DNA from 4 places in the Nocardiopsis sp. CNZ308 genome. Region 4 is predicted to be linked to each of the others. Evidence: riboswitches for the same ligand, from Rfam matches in the RefSeq annotation. Region 4 holds a riboswitch; each other region holds the start of a gene.
The links. A riboswitch is a leader RNA that binds a small molecule or an ion and turns the genes downstream of it on or off. The one in region 4 is predicted to bind cobalamin.
Positions count from the first base shown of each region.

Region 1: linked by a shared signal. The riboswitch ahead of EV372_RS27090 (ABC transporter substrate-binding protein) and the one ahead of metE (5-methyltetrahydropteroyltriglutamate--homocysteine S-methyltransferase) in region 4 are both predicted to bind cobalamin.
Region 2: linked by a shared signal. The riboswitch ahead of EV372_RS22470 (nitrite reductase) and the one ahead of metE (5-methyltetrahydropteroyltriglutamate--homocysteine S-methyltransferase) in region 4 are both predicted to bind cobalamin.
Region 3: linked by a shared signal. The riboswitch ahead of EV372_RS22445 (VWA domain-containing protein) and the one ahead of metE (5-methyltetrahydropteroyltriglutamate--homocysteine S-methyltransferase) in region 4 are both predicted to bind cobalamin.

Region 1 is NZ_SHKJ01000001.1:6,269,606-6,273,529, forward strand. Features, by position in the region: gene purB (adenylosuccinate lyase) at 1-417, shown strand, start outside; gene EV372_RS27080 (histidine kinase) at 630-854, shown strand; gene EV372_RS27085 (threonine/serine dehydratase family protein) at 928-1,887, opposite strand; cobalamin riboswitch at 2,113-2,293, shown strand; gene EV372_RS27090 (ABC transporter substrate-binding protein) at 2,319-3,365, shown strand; gene EV372_RS27095 (iron ABC transporter permease) at 3,374-3,924, shown strand, end outside.
Region 2 is NZ_SHKJ01000001.1:5,253,252-5,257,175, forward strand. Features, by position in the region: gene EV372_RS22460 (precorrin-2 C(20)-methyltransferase) at 1-140, opposite strand, end outside; gene EV372_RS22465 (precorrin-8X methylmutase) at 137-802, opposite strand; gene EV372_RS22470 (nitrite reductase) at 799-1,683, opposite strand; cobalamin riboswitch at 1,738-1,944, opposite strand; gene EV372_RS22475 (CsbD family protein) at 2,394-2,561, shown strand; gene nhaC (Na+/H+ antiporter NhaC) at 2,759-3,924, opposite strand, start outside.
Region 3 is NZ_SHKJ01000001.1:5,247,693-5,251,616, reverse strand. Features, by position in the region: gene cobM (precorrin-4 C(11)-methyltransferase) at 1-552, shown strand, start outside; gene cbiE (bifunctional cobalt-precorrin-7 (C(5))-methyltransferase CbiE/decarboxylating cobalt-precorrin-6B (C(15))-methyltransferase CbiT) at 676-2,175, opposite strand; cobalamin riboswitch at 2,226-2,367, shown strand; gene EV372_RS22445 (VWA domain-containing protein) at 2,402-3,924, shown strand, end outside.
Region 4 is NZ_SHKJ01000001.1:4,239,759-4,243,682, reverse strand. Features, by position in the region: gene metE (5-methyltetrahydropteroyltriglutamate--homocysteine S-methyltransferase) at 1-1,685, opposite strand, end outside; cobalamin riboswitch at 1,847-2,007, opposite strand; gene EV372_RS18295 (polysaccharide deacetylase family protein) at 2,289-3,878, shown strand.

The DNA of each region.
Region 1 (3,924 bases), 2.0 Mb from region 4:
GCCTTCGACGGGCTGGTGGAGACGATGCTGACGGTGCTGGACGAGTTCGGGGCCTTCCCCGCGGTGGTCTCCGCCGAGCTCGACCGCTACCTGCCGTTCCTGGCCACGACCAAGATGCTCATGGCCGCGGTGCGCGCCGGGGTGGGCCGCGAGACCGCCCACGAGCTGATCAAGGAGCACGCGGTGGGCTCGGCCCTGGCCATGCGCCAGGAGGGTGCGGGCAACCGGCTGCTGGACCGCCTGGCCGAGGACGAGCGCTTCCCGCTCGGCCGCGAGGAGCTGGACGCGCTGCTGGCCGACCGGATCACCTTCACCGGCGCCGCCGCCGACCAGGTGGCCGCCGTGGTGGGGCGGATCGACGCGATCGTGGCCGCGCACCCGGAGGCGGCCGCCTACTCCCCCGGTTCGATCCTGTAAGGGGATCCGGATCCGCCTGGCGAGGGGTCCGGGACGGTGCCGCGGCGCCGTCCCGGACCCCTCGCCATGTGCGGCGGACGGACGTGCTGCGGGCGGGCGCGCGGTGGCGCGCGTATGACCCAGTTCACCGCCGCTGACGCTCGGCCCGAAAGTTAACACCTATTACGGTTGGGCTGTCGGCACGTCCAACCCCCGATCCCCTCGGAGCACCCATGATCGACCCCGATTCCTTCGGTACCGCGCTGTGGACCGTGCTGATCGTCGCCGCCGTCGTCATCGCCTTCGGTCTGGCCGCCCTGTCGGACATGGCCATGCGCCGCCGCGAGGACCGTGCCGCGCGCGCCGCCGGACGCGACGACCCCGTGGCGGCGCGCGCCGGCGAGCGGCAGCGCGTGAACGGGAGCGGGCCCACCGGCGGCGGGGGCTCCCGAGCCTGACACCGGCGCCGCCCCGGCGGGGCGGCGCCCCCGACCTGCGGCGGACGGCCTCCGCCCCGCACGGTCGCGCGGCTCACGCCACCAGGCGGGCGAACAGCTCCGGGTCGGCGTTGCCCCCCGAGACGACCGCGACCGTCTCCTGCGGGCGGCCGGGCGCGGTGGGCACCCGGCCCGCCAGGACCGCGGCGGCGGCCAGGGCCCCGCTGGGCTCGGCGACCAGGCGCGCCCCGTGGGCGAGGGCGGCGACGGCGCGGGCGATCTCCTCCTCGGTCACGGTGACGACCCCGTCCAGGCGGGCGCGCAGGTGGGCGAAGGTCAGCTCGGACAGGCACACGCGCACCCCGTCGGCCATGGTGCGGTGGGTGCGCTCGGGCGGCCAGGTGACCAGGCTTCCGGTGCGCAGGCTCTCGGCGGCGTCGGCGGCCAGTTCGGGTTCCACCCCCACGACGCGGACGCGGCGCGGGCCCGCGGCGGCCAGCGCGGCGGTGGCCACCCCCGAGGCCAGACCGCCTCCGCCCACGGGCACGACGACGGTCGCCACCTCGGGCGACTGCTCCAGGACCTCCAGGCCGACCGTGCCCTGGCCCGCGATGACGCGCGGGTCGTCGAAGGGCGGGACGAGGGCGAGCCCCTCCTCGTCCCGGAGCCGCCGGGCGGTGGCCTCCCGCTCCCGGGGGGCGACCATGACGATGCGGGCGCCCAGGGCGCGCATGCGGTCGACCTTCACCCCGGGCGCGCCCTCGGGGACGACGACGGTGCAGGGCACCCCGTGCCGGGCGGCGGCGTGGGCGAGCGCCTGGCCGTGGTTGCCCGAGGAGTGGGTCACCACACCGCTCCGGCGCTGGCCGGGGTCGAGCAGGGCGACGGCGTTGGTGGCGCCGCGCAGCTTGAAGGCCCCGGTGGGCTGGAGGCTCTCGGGCTTGAGCAGGAACGGCGGCCCTCCGGCGGGGCCCGCCGTCAGCGGGGTGCGCACCACCTCCCCGCGCAGGCGTTCCCGGGCGGCGCGGACGTCCTCCACCGTGATCAGTTCCATGGGCCCTCTATGCCCGGTCCCGGCCCGGCCACGCGTCCGGACGGTGCCCCGCCCGGTCCGGGTGCGGCGGCCGTGCGGGCCACGGCGCGGGGCTCCCGCCCCGCCGGGTCCTCCCCCCCTCCGGTCGGGCGGCTCACGGGGGTCCGGCCGTCGGTCGGGAGGGGAGCGGGTCTCGCGGAGGGGACCCGCGTGCACTACCGTGGCCCGTTGACTGTCAGCACAAGTCCATATCGTCGACGTCGCAGTGCACGGGAAGCCGGTGGAAGTCCGGCGCGGTCCTCGCCACTGTGACCGGAGGGCGCCTCCCACACGCCACCGGGCCGGACACGGCCCGGGAAGGGGGAGCGGCGCGGGGCGAGAGCCCGACTCCGGGAGCCAGGAGACCGGCTGCGACCGTCCGCGTCATCAGACCACGAAGGATGGTTTGTTCGATGAAGCCCACCGGGACACGCGCGGTCCGGTACCGCCTGCCCGCCTGCGCCGCCCTCGCCCTGCTCCTGGCCACGACCGCCTGCGGCGGGGGTTCCGCCGCCCCCTCCCCCGAGGCCGCCGGGGAGACGATCCGCAACTGCGGCGTCGACGTGGCCGCGGACAGCCCGCCGGAACGGGTGTTCGCCGCCTACCAGCCCGCCATCGAGACCGCCCACGCGCTGGGCCTCAGCGACCGCCTGGTGGGGACGGCGTTCCTGGACGCCGCCGTCCTGGAGGAGTACGCCGACGCCCAGGCCGGGCAGGAGTACTACCCCAACCTGCCCAGCCGGGAGGAACTGCTCAGCCACGGGCCCGACTTCGTGCTCGCCGGGTTCAACGACGTGTTCACCGACGAGAACCTCGGTACGCGGGCCTCCCTGGGCGAGCTGGGCATCGGCAGCTGGATCCCGGCGCCGCTGTGCCCGAGCGGGGACGGGCGCACCGACGCGACCATCGACCCGGCCTCGGTGACGATGGACAACGTCTACGCCGACCTGCGGGACCTGGGCGCCCTGTTCGGCGCGCGCGAGCGCGCCGAGGAGGTCATCGCGCACATGGAGGGCACGATAGGCGGGGTCACCGAGGCCCTGGAGGGCGGCGTGCCCGAGGAGGACCGGCCCTCGGTGATGGTCGGCCGCCCCAGCGACCAGGGGTTCCGGGTGGCCGGCGGGCAGGACTTCTCCACCGAGATCATCCGCCTGGCCGGAGGCGTCAACGCCTTCGCCGACCTGGACGGCGGGCGCAACCACGACGTGGCCGTCGAGGACGTGATCGCGCGCGACCCCGACTTCATCCTGGTCGACGTGTGCTGCGACGCGCGGATGACCGCCGCCGACGCCGCCCCGGACGTGGAGCGGATCACGGCCGATCCCGTGCTGGCCAACCTGACCGCGGTCACCGAGGAGCAGGTGGAGGAGTTCACCTTCGCCGACCGCTCCGCGGGTGTGCGCAGCGCGGCCGCGGTGGAGACGGTCGCCCGGATCCTGCACCCCGGCCTGTTCGGGTAGGCGGGCCGATGGCCCCCCGTGTGGCGGAGAGGCCCGTGACGACCGTGCCCTCGGGAGTCCGGCGCCGGCTGCGGGCCGCGGCCGACGGTCCCGGGGTGCTCGTCAGTGCCCGCGCCCGCGTCGCCGGGTTGGCGGTGGCGCTGCTGGTCCTGGCCGCGGCCCTGCTGGCGTCGGTCCTGGTCGGCTACGAGCGGCTGTCCGTGGCCGACGTGTACCTCGCCTACGCCGGTTTCACCGGTTCGGACACCGACCTGGTCGTGCGGCACCTGCGTGTGCCGCGCACCCTGGCCGGGCTGGCGGTCGGCACGGCCCTGGGCGTGTCCGGGGTCCTGGCGCAGGGGGTGACCCGCAACCCCCTCGGCGACCCCGGCGTCCTCGGCATCAACGCGGGCGCCTCCCTGGCGGCGGTCCTCGCGATCAGCGTGTTCGGGGTGTCCGCGCTGCTGGGCTACGTCGGCTTCGCCTTCGTGGGCGCCGCGGCGGCGGTCTGCGCGGTCTACGCCGTGGGGTCGCTGGGCCGGGAGGGCGGCGGTCCGGTCAGGCTCACGCTCGCCGGAGC
Region 2 (3,924 bases), 1.0 Mb from region 4:
ATGCGGCGGGCGTTGGACTCCTTGCCCGCACCCGCGTGGTAGGCGACGACGTCGGCCGCGGCGATGAGCCTGGCCGCCTTGAGGGTGATCAGCTCGGGGTCGCCCGGGCCGACGCCGACGCCGTGGAAACGGCCGGTCACTCTTCCTCCTTGGCGAGTGCGTTGAGGGCCGAGGAGGTCATCGCCGAACCCCCGCGGCGGCCGCGCGCGGTCACGTAGGGCACGTCGAGGCCGTGCCGGTCGCGCAGTTCGGTCAGCGCCTGCTTGGACTCGGCGGCGCCGACGAAGCCGACCGGGCAGCCGACGATCGCGGCGGGCCGCGGTGCGCCGTCGATCAGCATCTCCAGAAGGTGGAACAGGGCGGTGGGCGCGTTGCCGACGGCGACCACGGCGCCGTCGAGCAGCGGCTCCCACAGCGACACCGCGGCGGCCGTGCGGGTGGTGCCCCACTCTCTGGCCAGGCCGGGCACCCGTTCGTCGCCCAAGAGGCAGAGCACCTCGTTGTCGCTGGGCAGGCGGCTCGCGGTCACACCGGAGGCCACCATGCGCGCGTCGCACAGGATCGGCGCACCGGCCCGGAGGGCGGCGCGCGCCGCGGGCACCAGATCGGGGTGGACGACGAGGTCGTCGGCGAGGTCGACCTGGCCGGTGCCGTGGATCATCCGCACGGCGAGCCGTTCGGCGTTGGCGGGCAGGTGGTCGAGGCGGGCCTCGCGCCGGATGGTGGCGAAGGAGTCGGCGTAGATGGCGGGCCCGTCGTCGGCGTACTCGTAGTGCCGGTTCGGTCTTCTCGGGGAGGTCACCGCGCCTCCCCGGGAACGAGGACGGCGCGCCACGGCGTCACGACGAGTTCGCCGGACCCGGCCTCGACGGCTTCGGCGGCGAGCGCGTCGGCGGCGGCCCGGTCCAGGCCGTCCTCGGGCACGGGGACGTGCCGTCCGATCCCGGGCAGCGGGCCGTAGGGCAGCGGCGGCGCGGGTTCGGGCAGCCCCGGGTCGGGCGGTACCGGGTCGGTCAGGGGCGAGGGGAGCTCGGCCACGTGCCAGGGGGCGCCGGGGCCGTCCCCGCGCAGATCCAGGAACCGGTCGGCGAGGCGCACGAGCGCGGCCGCGGCCTCCTCCAGCGGGGTCAGCGGACCCCAGTGCTCCCCGGCCCTGAGCTGGGCGGTGTGCGCGTCGAGGGCGACGAGCCCCAGGTCGCAGGAGCGCTCCAGCAGGTCGCCGCTTCCGTCGTCCAGGACGAAGAGGAAGCGGCCGGGAAGGGCGGCGCGGCGCGGTTCGGCGCACAGCAGCCCGTCCAGCCCGGCGGCCACGGGCCGCAGGTCCGCCCTTCCGCCCCCGAGCCCCGTGCGGGGGGAGACCATGATGTTGCGGACCAGTTCGTGGGAGGGCGAGGGCAGCAGTCCGGTTCCCTCCAGGGCCCGGAGCACTTCGGGGGAGAGCCGCCCCCCGCTTCCGGGCAGGGCGCGCAGCTGCACGTTGGCCCGCCCGGTGACGTGGATCCGGCCGTCGCCGTACTCCTGGGCCACGGCGGCCAGGGCGCGCAGCGAACGGGCGGGGAGCCTGCCGCCGACGAGCCGGAGCCGGACCAGCAGCCCGTCGTCGGCGGGCCAGGGCCGCAGGGCGCCCGGGCAGCGGTCGCGCCGGGCGCGGACGGTGGGGGATGGGGAGCCCATCGGGGACATGCGCGTCCTTCTGGTCAGGGACCCGTTCGCGGGGTCCTCGGTTGACCTGGCGGCCCGTCACCGCCAGCGCCAGCAGGTCTTCGGACTCGGGATCGACCGGTGCGGAGCGCCTTCCCGGAGCGTGCGCTCCAGTGGCTGTCCCGGGGAACCGCGTCCCCGGGGCGTGCCCGCCCGTCACCCTCACCGCTGCGCGTCAGCCCCGGATTCGCACCGGGTTCCCTGCCCCACGAGGTGGAGTTCGACTGGCTCGACGAGGGTACCGTTCCCCTCCCGGGCCAGGTCCGGGGGCCTTCCCCCGAAGGGGCGCGGACCGGTACCGCGCCGGGGCGCCGTGGTGGGACCCGGAGCCCGGGAGGCGCGGCCCGCTCCCGGACGCGGCGGTTCGCGCTGGGGTGAAGGCGGTACCCGGCTCCGCGTCGGCCCGGAGCCCGCGGGGCCGACCGGCGCCCCGTGCGGCTGCCCGCGCCCGGGGCGGCCCGGAGAAGGGGCGGGGTTCGGTGTCCGGGCGCGGAGGTGGGGCGGCGACGCGGGTTCGCGGGCCCGATCCCGGCCCGTGTTCGGGCGGAACAGCGGTGGTGGCGGCGGGCGTGGAGCGTTTCGAGGGTTTTGCGGGGATTTTAGGGTTTCTTGTTTCGGGCAGGGGACGGGGAGAGGGGCGGTTCGCAGAGCAGTACGCCGCTCCTCGCGGGAACCACCGAAGGAGGAAGAGCATGAGCGCCAGTGAGAAGGGCCGCAGCCAGGCCGAGATGGTCAAGGGCAAGGCCAAGGAGACCACCGGCAAGGCCACCGGCAACGACCGCATGAAGAACGAGGGTCGCGCCGAGATGGCCAAGGGGCGCCTGCGCCAGGGCAAGGAGGACATGAAGAAGGGCCGGTAGGTGCCGCCTTCGCGGACGGTCGTGGACGGCCCCCGCCAGCGGGAGCCTTCCGACCGACCGACCGGCCGGACGGGGAGGGCCGCGAGCCCCCGCCCCGCCGTGGCCGCCGACCTGATCGCCTTCGCGTCCGAGGGGAGCGGAGCACGTGCCCCGCACGTGCTCCGCTCCCCTTTTCGCGTGGCCGCCCCGGGCGGGGCTCAGGTCGTGGAGCGCTCTTGCTCCGGTTCGAGGCGGCGGACGCCGAAGCCCCGGGTCAGCGGCGCGAGGAAGGCGATCAGGGCGGAGAACAGGAAACCGCTCCAGTTGAACACCGCCCACGGCAGGAACTCGAAGTTGGCCACGCCCAGGGTCGTGGCGAAGAAGACGCCCGACACCGTCCAGGGCATCAGCACCTCGGTGATCGTGACCGAGTCCTCCATGCTGCGCGACAAGTTGACCGGGTGCAGGTTCCTGGCCCGGTAGGCGTCGCCGTAGACGTCCTTGACCAGGAAGAAGGTCACCAGGGCGTTGGAGGTGCCGTTGATGATGGTGAAGCCGGAGAGCAGGGTGGTGAGGATGAGGCTGCCCGTGGACCGCAGCCGGGCGATGAGCCCCTCCAGCAGGACCCGCAGCACGCCCGACTTCTCCAGCGCCGAGGCGAAGAAGAAGGCGCAGAAGACGAAGAACGCCGAGTTGTACATCGAGTACAGCCCGCCCCGGTTCACCAGCTCGGCCAGGACGTCGGAGACCCCGTCCCCCTGCGGCAGCATGTCGGTGGTGAAGCCGGAGACGACCGCGGCGAACAGGTCGCCCACGCTCGCCCCCTGGACCAGCAGCGCGATCAGCAGGGCCGTCATGGACGACGCGAACAGCACGACCAGCGGAGGCTTGCGCATGACCGACCCGGCGAGCACGACCACCGCCGGGATCAGCAGCAGCGGGTTGAGGGTGAACAGCCCGTTCAGCTCGGTGGCGACCTCGTCGATGCCGCCCAGGTTGGCGGACGAGGTGGTGATGGTGGTGCCCGCGAGCAGGAAGACGACGACGGCCAGTACCGACGAGGGCACGGCCGTGTAGAGCATGTGCCGGATGTGCTCGTAGAGGTTGGCGCCCGCCGCGAGCGAGCTCATGTTGGTGGTGTCCGACAGCGGCGAGAGCTTGTCCCCGAAGTAGGCGCCGGACACGACGGCGCCCGCCGTGATCGCCAGCGACACGTCCATCGTCTGGGCCACCCCGATCAGGGCGACGCCGATCGTTCCCCCGGCGCCCCACGACGTGCCGGTGAAGGTGGCGACCAGAGCGGTGGACAGGAAGGCCAGCACGTACAGGTAGGAGGGGTTGATGAGCTCCAGGCCGTAGTAGACCATGAGGGGGATCGTCCCGG
Region 3 (3,924 bases), 1.0 Mb from region 4:
GTCCGCGCGCACGCGGCGGGGCGCGACGTCGTGCGGCTCACCTCCGGCGACCCGTCGCTGTACTCGGCGCTGGCCGAGCAGACCCGCAGGCTCGACGCGCACGGCGTTCCGTGGGACGTCACGCCCGGGGTGCCCGCCTACGCGGCCGCCTCGGCGCTGGCGGGACGGGAGCTGACCGTGCCGCTGGTGGCCCAGTCGGTGGTGCTGACCCGGACGCGGGCCCGCTCGACCGCCATGCCCGACACCGAGTCGCTGGCCGCGTTCGCCGCGACCCGGGCCACGCTGGTGCTGCACCTGGCGATCCGGCGGGTGCGCGAGCTGATGGCCGAGATCGAACCCGAGTACGGCGGCGACTGCCCGGTGGTCGTGGTGTACCGGGCCAGCCAGCCGGGCGAGGCGGTGCTGCGCGGCACGGTCTCCACCGTGGCCGACGCGGTGGAGGAGGCCGGGTTCCGTCAGGCGGCGGTGATCCTGGTGGGGCGGGCGCTCGATCCGGAGACGGGCGGTGAGTCCTACCTCTACGACCCGGCCCGGCCCCGGGTCAGCGGATAGGGAGGGCCCCGAAGGGGTTCCGGAGGTCCCGCGGGCGGGTTCGCGTGGAGGGAGGGGCGTGCCCGCGGGGGTCGGAGGCTCCCGTGCTCCCGACCCCTGGGCGCGAAGCGGCGCGGCGGAGGGTCAGGGCAGCACCGCCAGGAACCACTGGGTGACCGTGCGGGCGGGCGTCCAGCCGGTGAACCCGCCGATGGGCGCGGTGGTCTCGACGGCGATCCGGGTCAGCTCGCCCCCGTGGCGCCGGTGGGCATCGGCGAGCAGCTGCTCGGTCTCCAGCGTCACCCCGTGCACCACGATCCGCCCTCCCGGCCGCAGCGCCCCCAGGCAGGCGTCGAGCACGCCCGGCCGGGTCGCGCCGCCGCCGACGAACACCGCGTCGGGCGCGGGCAGCCCGGCCAGCGCGTCCGGCGCGCGGCCAGTGACCACCTCCAGGCCGGGAACACCGAGGCGGCCCGCGTTGCGGCCGATCCGCGCGGCCCGTTCGGGGTGGGCCTCCACCGCCGTGGCGGTGCAGGAGGGGTGGGCGCGCATCCACTCGATGCCGACCGACCCCGCGCCAGCGCCCACGTCCCACAGGTGCTGGCCCGGCGAGGGAGCCAGGCGGGCCAGCGCCGAGGCGCGCAGGTCGCGCTTGGTGAGCTGCCCGTCGTGTTCGAAGGCGTCGTCGGGCAGCCCCGCGACCAGGCCGTGGCCGGGCGGGCCGAGGAGTTCCAGGGCCAGCACGTGCAGCGGGGGCACCGTGCCGGGAGGTGAGGCGAGCCAGTGGTCGGCGGTGGTCTCCAGGCGCGACTCGGAGTCCGCGCCCAGGTCGCCCAGCACGGTCATCCGGCTGGCGCCGTAGCCCGCGCCGACCAGCAGGGCGGCGACCGCGGCGGGGGTGGCACCGTCGGAGGAGAGCACCAGGACGCGGTGGCCGGGGGCGAGCTGGCGCAGCAGCAGGCGGGGGTCGCGGCCGACCAGGCCCACCACCGCGCAGCGTTCGGCGGGCCAGCCCATGCGGGCGCGGGCCAGGGCGACCGAGGAGACCGCGGGTTCCACCCGCACGGCGTCCGCGCCCAGCAGGTCGATCAGGGTGGTGGCGATACCGGACACCAGGGGGTCGCCGGAGGCCAGCGCCACGGTGGAGGGGCCGACGGGGGAGGCGCTGTCGCTGGCGGCGCCGTCAGCGGAAGCGTCGTCGAGGGAGGCCAGCAGTGGCGGCAGCCCCTCGCGCAGGGGTGAGGGCCAGGCCTGGCGGCGCTGCCGGGGCCGGTCGGGGAGCATCGCCAGGTGCCTGCGCCCGCCCAGGACCGTGTCGGCGGCCAGGACGAGCGCGCGCAGCCGCTCGGGCAGGCCGGACCAGCCCTCCGCGCCGATGCCGACGACGGTGATCCGGTGCCCGGTGGGCGGGGAGGTCCCGTCCTCCCGCGCAGCGGCATCCGGGCGGTGGCGGGTGACGGGAGGAGGCTCCGCGCCGCAGGCGTCCGTTGAGGGTGCACCACTCCCCCGCGCAGCGGCATCCGGGCGGTGGTGGGTGACGGGAGGGGGCTCCGCGCCGCAGGCGTCCGTTGAGGGTGCACCACTCCCCCGCGCAGCGGCATCCGGGCGGTGGTGGGTGACGGGAGGGCGGCTGTCGTCCTTCATTCCCCGGACGCTATCGTGGCGGCAGGCATGAGGTGCCCCAACGGCCCAGCCATCGGAAACGGTGGGGACGGCCGACGGGGAGAATCTGGGAAGCCCGGTGAGACTCCGGCACAGGCCCGCTGCGGTGAACCGAGCCTTCCGTCCAGGAAGGACCCGGCAAGTCCGAAGACCGGCCTCGCGCCCGTCCCTTACCGATGGCGACATGAGCGGGAGCCTCTACATGCCATTGCGGTCACCGCACTACCCCTTTTCCGCGATCGTCGGCTGCGACGCCGAGGAACTCGACGACCTGGGCCTGTCCCTCGTCCTCACCAGCGTCTCCCCGGAGATCGGCGGCGTCCTGGTACGCGGCGAGAAGGGCACCGCCAAGTCCACCGCGGTCCGGGCCCTGGCCTCCCTCCTGCCGCCCGTCGACGTCTACCAGGGCGACCGGTTCTCCGTGGACCCCGCCGACCCGGCGCAGCACTCCCCCGACGGGCCCTTCGGGTCCGGCACCACCGTGGAGAGCCGCCCGGTGCGCCTGGTCGAACTGCCCGTCGGCGCCACCGAGGACCGCGTCCTGGGCTCCCTGCACCTGGAACAGGCCCTCACCCACGGCAGGGTCGCCTACGAACCCGGCCTGCTGGCCCGGGCCCACCGCGGCATCCTCTACGTCGACGAGGTCAACCTCCTGCACGACCACCTGGTCGACCTGCTCCTGGACGCCGCCGCGACCGGCCGGGTCACCGTGGAGCGCGACGGGTTCTCCGTGGAGCACGCGGCCCGGTTCCTGCTCATCGGCACCATGAACCCCGAGGAGGGCGAGCTGCGCCCGCAGCTCTTGGACCGGTTCGGACTCACCGTCGAGGTCGCCGCGCCGTCCGAGCCCGCGGTCCGCGCCGAGGTGGTGCGCAGGCGCATGTCCCACGACGCCGACCCCGCCGCCTTCGCCGGGCGCTACCACGAGGCCGAGAAGGCCCTGGCCGAACGCATCGCGGCGGCCCGGGAGGCGCTGGGCCGGGTGCACCTGTCCGAGGCGGCTCTGCTGAAGATCGCCGAGGTGTGCGCGGCCTACGACGTGGACGGCCTGCGCGCCGACATCGTGACCGCGCGCACGGCGATGGCGCACGCGGCCTGGTCGGGCCGGACCTCGGTCACCCGGGCCGACATCCGCCGCGCCGCCACGCTCGCCCTGCCGCACCGACGACGGCGCAACCCCTTCGACGCGCCGGGACTCGACGAGGAACTCCTGGACCGGATCCTGGGCGACGAGGAACCGCCGCCCGACCCCCCGGAGCCGCCGGGCCCGCGGGGGACCGACGACGACGGTTCCGAAACCCCGTCGGACGCACAGGACCCACAGGACCCCTCCGACAACGCCAGTCCCCCGGACAACGTCGGGGACACCGGGGAAGCCGAGACCTCCGGCGGCGAACAGCCCGACCCGGAGCACTCCCCCGCCTCCGCCGAGCACGCGCCCGAGGACGCCGAGGGCGACTCCCCCGAACCCCGCCCCTCCGGCGCCTCCCCGGCCACCGCCAGGGCCGCCGCCCCCTACCGGACCCGGCTGCTCACCGTGCGGGGCTCCGGAGAGGGCGCCGACGGCAGGCGCAGCCGGGCCGTCGGCACGCGGGGCCGCCGGATCGGCGCCGCCGAGCCCGGCCGGGGCGCGGGCAGCGCGGTCCACCTGGTGGAGACCGTGCGGGCCGCCGCTCTGCGGCCCCAGAACGGCGGCCGACTGCGGCTGCACCCCCGCGACCTGCGCGTCGC
Region 4 (3,924 bases):
ATGCCCTTGACCGGCTTGTCGGTGCGCGACTGGGCGTAGGCGGTCCACTCGACCGTCATCGGCTCGGGGCGCGAGACGTCGCCGAACAGGATCGGCGGGCGCACGCACCGCGAACCGTAGGACTGCACCCAGCCGTTCTCGGTGGTGGCGTAGCCCTCCAGCTGCTCGGCGAAGTACTGGACCATGTCGTTGCGCTCGGGCTCGCCGTGCACGAGCACGTCCAGGCCGATCTCCTCCTGGAGCGCGACGACCCGGTCGATCTCCTCTCGCAGGACGGCCTTGTAGGCGTCCTCCGCCAGCTCCCCCCTGCGGTGCGCGGCGCGGGCGCGGCGCAGCTCGGCGGTCTGGGGGAAGGATCCGATGGTGGTCGTGGTGAGCGGGGTGTCGGTGGGCCTGCCGCGTTCCCGCGGGCGCTCGTAGGCGTCCGGGCCCAGGGCGTCGAGGCGGGCGCGCACGCGCGCGTCGGTGAAGGCGGGGGGACGGACGCCGCCCCGTCCGGTGTGCTCGGCCTCGGACCCCTCGGACAGCACGCGGCCGAGCAGGGCCGTCTCCTGGGCCTTCTGCCTGGCGAAGGCCAGGGACCCGCGCAGCTCGGGGGCCAGGGAGGTCTCGGCGTCCAGGTCCAGGGGCACGTGCAGCAGGGAGCAGGAGGTGCTCACGGTCAGCTCGTCGGTGAGGGCGAGCAGGGTGCCGAGCACGGCGACGGCGGCCGGGATGTCGGTGCGCCAGACGTTGCGCCCCTCCACCACGCCCGCGACCAGGCGGGTGGCGCCCAGGCCGGAGACCCGCACCAGGTCGTCCACGCCCTCGTCGTCGGTGACCAGGTCCAGGCCGACCGCCTCGACCGCGGAGTCCTTGAGGACGCGCAGGGCGGCGGAGCCGATGGAGCCGAAGTAGGTGGACACCAGCAGGGAGGGGCGGTCGGTGACCGCGCCCAGGTGCTGGTAGGCGCGCTCCAGGTGGCCGACGGCGGCGCGGCCCTCGTCGGTGGCCAGGATCGGCTCGTCCAACTGGACCTCGGTGGCGCCCGCGGCCCGCAGGTCGCCGAACAGCTGGACGTAGGCCTCCAGGAGCTGGTCGAGCAGCTGGACGGGTTCCCAGCCCTCGGGGGCGCCGTCGGCGGGCTTGGCCAGCATCAGGAAGGTGAGCGGACCGACCAGGACCGGGCGGGTGTGGAAACCCGCCTCGGCGGCCTCGCGGAACTCGGCGACGGGCTTGTCACCCACCAGGCGGGGACGGCTGCCGGGCGAGAGCTCGGGGACCAGGTAGTGGTAGTTCGTGTCGAACCACTTGGTCATCTCCAGCGGCGGGGCGCCCTGTTCGCCGCGGGCGAGCGCGAAGTAGCGGCGCAGCTCCTCCTCGCGGTCCGGCGCCGCGGCGGGAGGGGCGAAGCGGGAGGGGACCAGGTCGAACAGGACAGCGGTGTCCAGCACGTGGTCGTAGTAGGAGAACGTGTTGGAGGGGATGTCGTCGACACCGGCCTCGCGCAGCTGGGCGTAGACGCCCAGGCGCAGCCCGGCGGCGACCGCGTCCAGTTCGCGGGCGGTGGTGCGGCCCCTCCAGTGGGACTCGCAGGCGCGCTTGAGCTCGCGGGCGGGGCCGATGCGCGGGTAGCCGTGCACTGTCGAGCGCACGGAGGGGCGTGGTCCGCCCGGGGCCGCGGACGGCGCGGGGGTCGTGGTCATGAGCTTCTCTCCCTCGTCGAAAGCCGGGTACCGGCCGCGAGGAGGAGAGGGCGGGCACGCCGGCGGACGCGCCGCGGGCGCGCACCGGACCTGCCACCGCCTCCGGCCCTCCCTCGGGGCGCGGGACCACCGGCGCCGCGGGTGCGTCGCCGGGTGGAGGCAGGTCTTCGGACTCGGGGGCGCGGGCGGTGTCGACACCGCTCCTCCTACTGGCCGCCGCTTCCCGGTGTGCGGTCTCCGCGACCGGCACTACCAGTGCTCATGGCGACGTTCGTTCCCCCATACCGCTGCGGGGCAGTCCCGGACTCACACCGGGTTCCCTCTTGCGACATGGTTCCGCCCCGCCCGTTCCGGGCCGGGCCCGGGACGCGGGGGTGGATCATGTACCTTCCACGGCTGCAAGTATAGGGAGGGCCCCCTTCGCCCCTGCACCCGGCGTGCGGCCCCATGCGCCCGGCCCGAACGGTGAGAACCCCCGTCCTTCGGCCGGCGTCACACACGAAGTCAAGCGTTGCGCGGGTGAGCTCCCCTCTGCTCCCCGCGGACGTTCGTCTGAGCGATGAACGTGGAGATTCCCTCGTGAGTAAGCAGTCCCGCCTCGCCATGGCACCGGACCACCCCCTGATCACGGTCGTGGTAGCCCTGGCGGTCCTGGCGGGCATGGTGTTGTTGGCCACCCGCTCCTCCGGAGAGCCCGAGCCCGGGCCGCGGACGCACGAAGCGCCGGTCTCCGAGAGCGAGCCGCCGCCCCCGGCCTCCGGTGAGCCCGACGGGCTCACCGAGGTGGACCCGGCCGCGGTGGCGGGCGTGGAGGAGGCCGAGCTGCCCTACGACGGGGAGATCTCCGTCGCGGTGACCTACCCGGTGATCCCCAACGCCGAGCCGCTGGCCGACTTCCTGGAGCGTGAGCTGACCGACGAGGTGCACGCCTTCGAGGCCGCCAACCCCGGCGCGGTCTCCTTCGAGGCGGGGTGGAACCTGACCGCGGCGCGCGACGGCCTGCTGGGGGTCCGCGTGACCCGGGTGGAGACCGACTCCGAGGGGTCCCGGGAGGGGTACACCACCTACTGGTACGACACCGGGACCGCGGCACACCACCCCTCCGCCGCGCTGGTCGGCGGCCAGGAGCAGCTGGAGGAGCTCAACGGCCTGGTGCGCGGCGCCGTCGGAAGCGGGGAGGACGGGGAGGGCCCGGCCGACCCCGGCGTCATCCACCCGATCAGCTCCCTGTACGACTCGGTGGGCTTCAACCCCGACGGGGACCTGATCGTGGAGTTCGACGCCGGGCAGGTGGCCCCGGCGGAGGAGGGCCGCACGCGCGCGGTGGTCGCCGCCGGTGAGGCCGAGGGCCTGCTGTCCGAGCTGGGCCTGCGCGTGCGCGACGCCGCGACCGTGGGCGTGGAGGACTTCTCCATCGCCGCCCCGCCCCGGGCCGACAAGGACGGCCAGGAGGAGGGCGCCGTGCCCGGACAGGTGCCCGCGGTGGACCCCGACGTCGACTGCTCCGACCCCGAAACCACGTGCGTGGCGCTGACCTACGACGACGGCCCCGGCGAGCGCACCCCCGAACTGCTGGACGTCCTCGCCGAGTACGACGCGCGGGCCACGTTCTTCGTCACCGGCAACCCCGTCATGGAGCACCCGCACACGGTGCGGCGCGCCTATGCTGAGGGGCACGAGATCGCCAACCACACCCTGAACCACCCCGACCTGGCCGGTCTGGGCGCGGGAGGGGTGCGCGCGGACCTGGACGTCGTGCAGGCGCTGGTGTACCGCGAGACCGGCTACACCATGGACCTCATGCGCCCGCCCTACGGCTCGACCGACGAGGGCGTGGCCTCGGTGACCGAGGACATGGGCCTGGCCCAGATCCTGTGGAGCGTGGACACCCTCGACTGGAAGGACCGCAAGGCCTCGGTGATCCACGACCGGGTGCTGGAGGGCGCTTCGGACGGGGCGATCATCCTCATGCACGACATCCACGGCACCACCGTCGACGCCTCCCGCACGGCCATCCGGGAACTGGACGAGCAGGGGTACACCATGGTCACGGTGTCCCAGCTGCTGGGGACCACGACCCCCGGCCAGAGCCACATGGACGGGGTCCCCGACGCCCCGGAGGAGGGCGCCGACCCCTCCGAGGAGGCCGGTGAGCCCGCCGATGGGGCCGAGGAGGCTTCCGAGGGGGCCTGAAGGGCGCGGCGTCACGGCTCGGCGGGCGGTCCCGGGTGAGGATGGC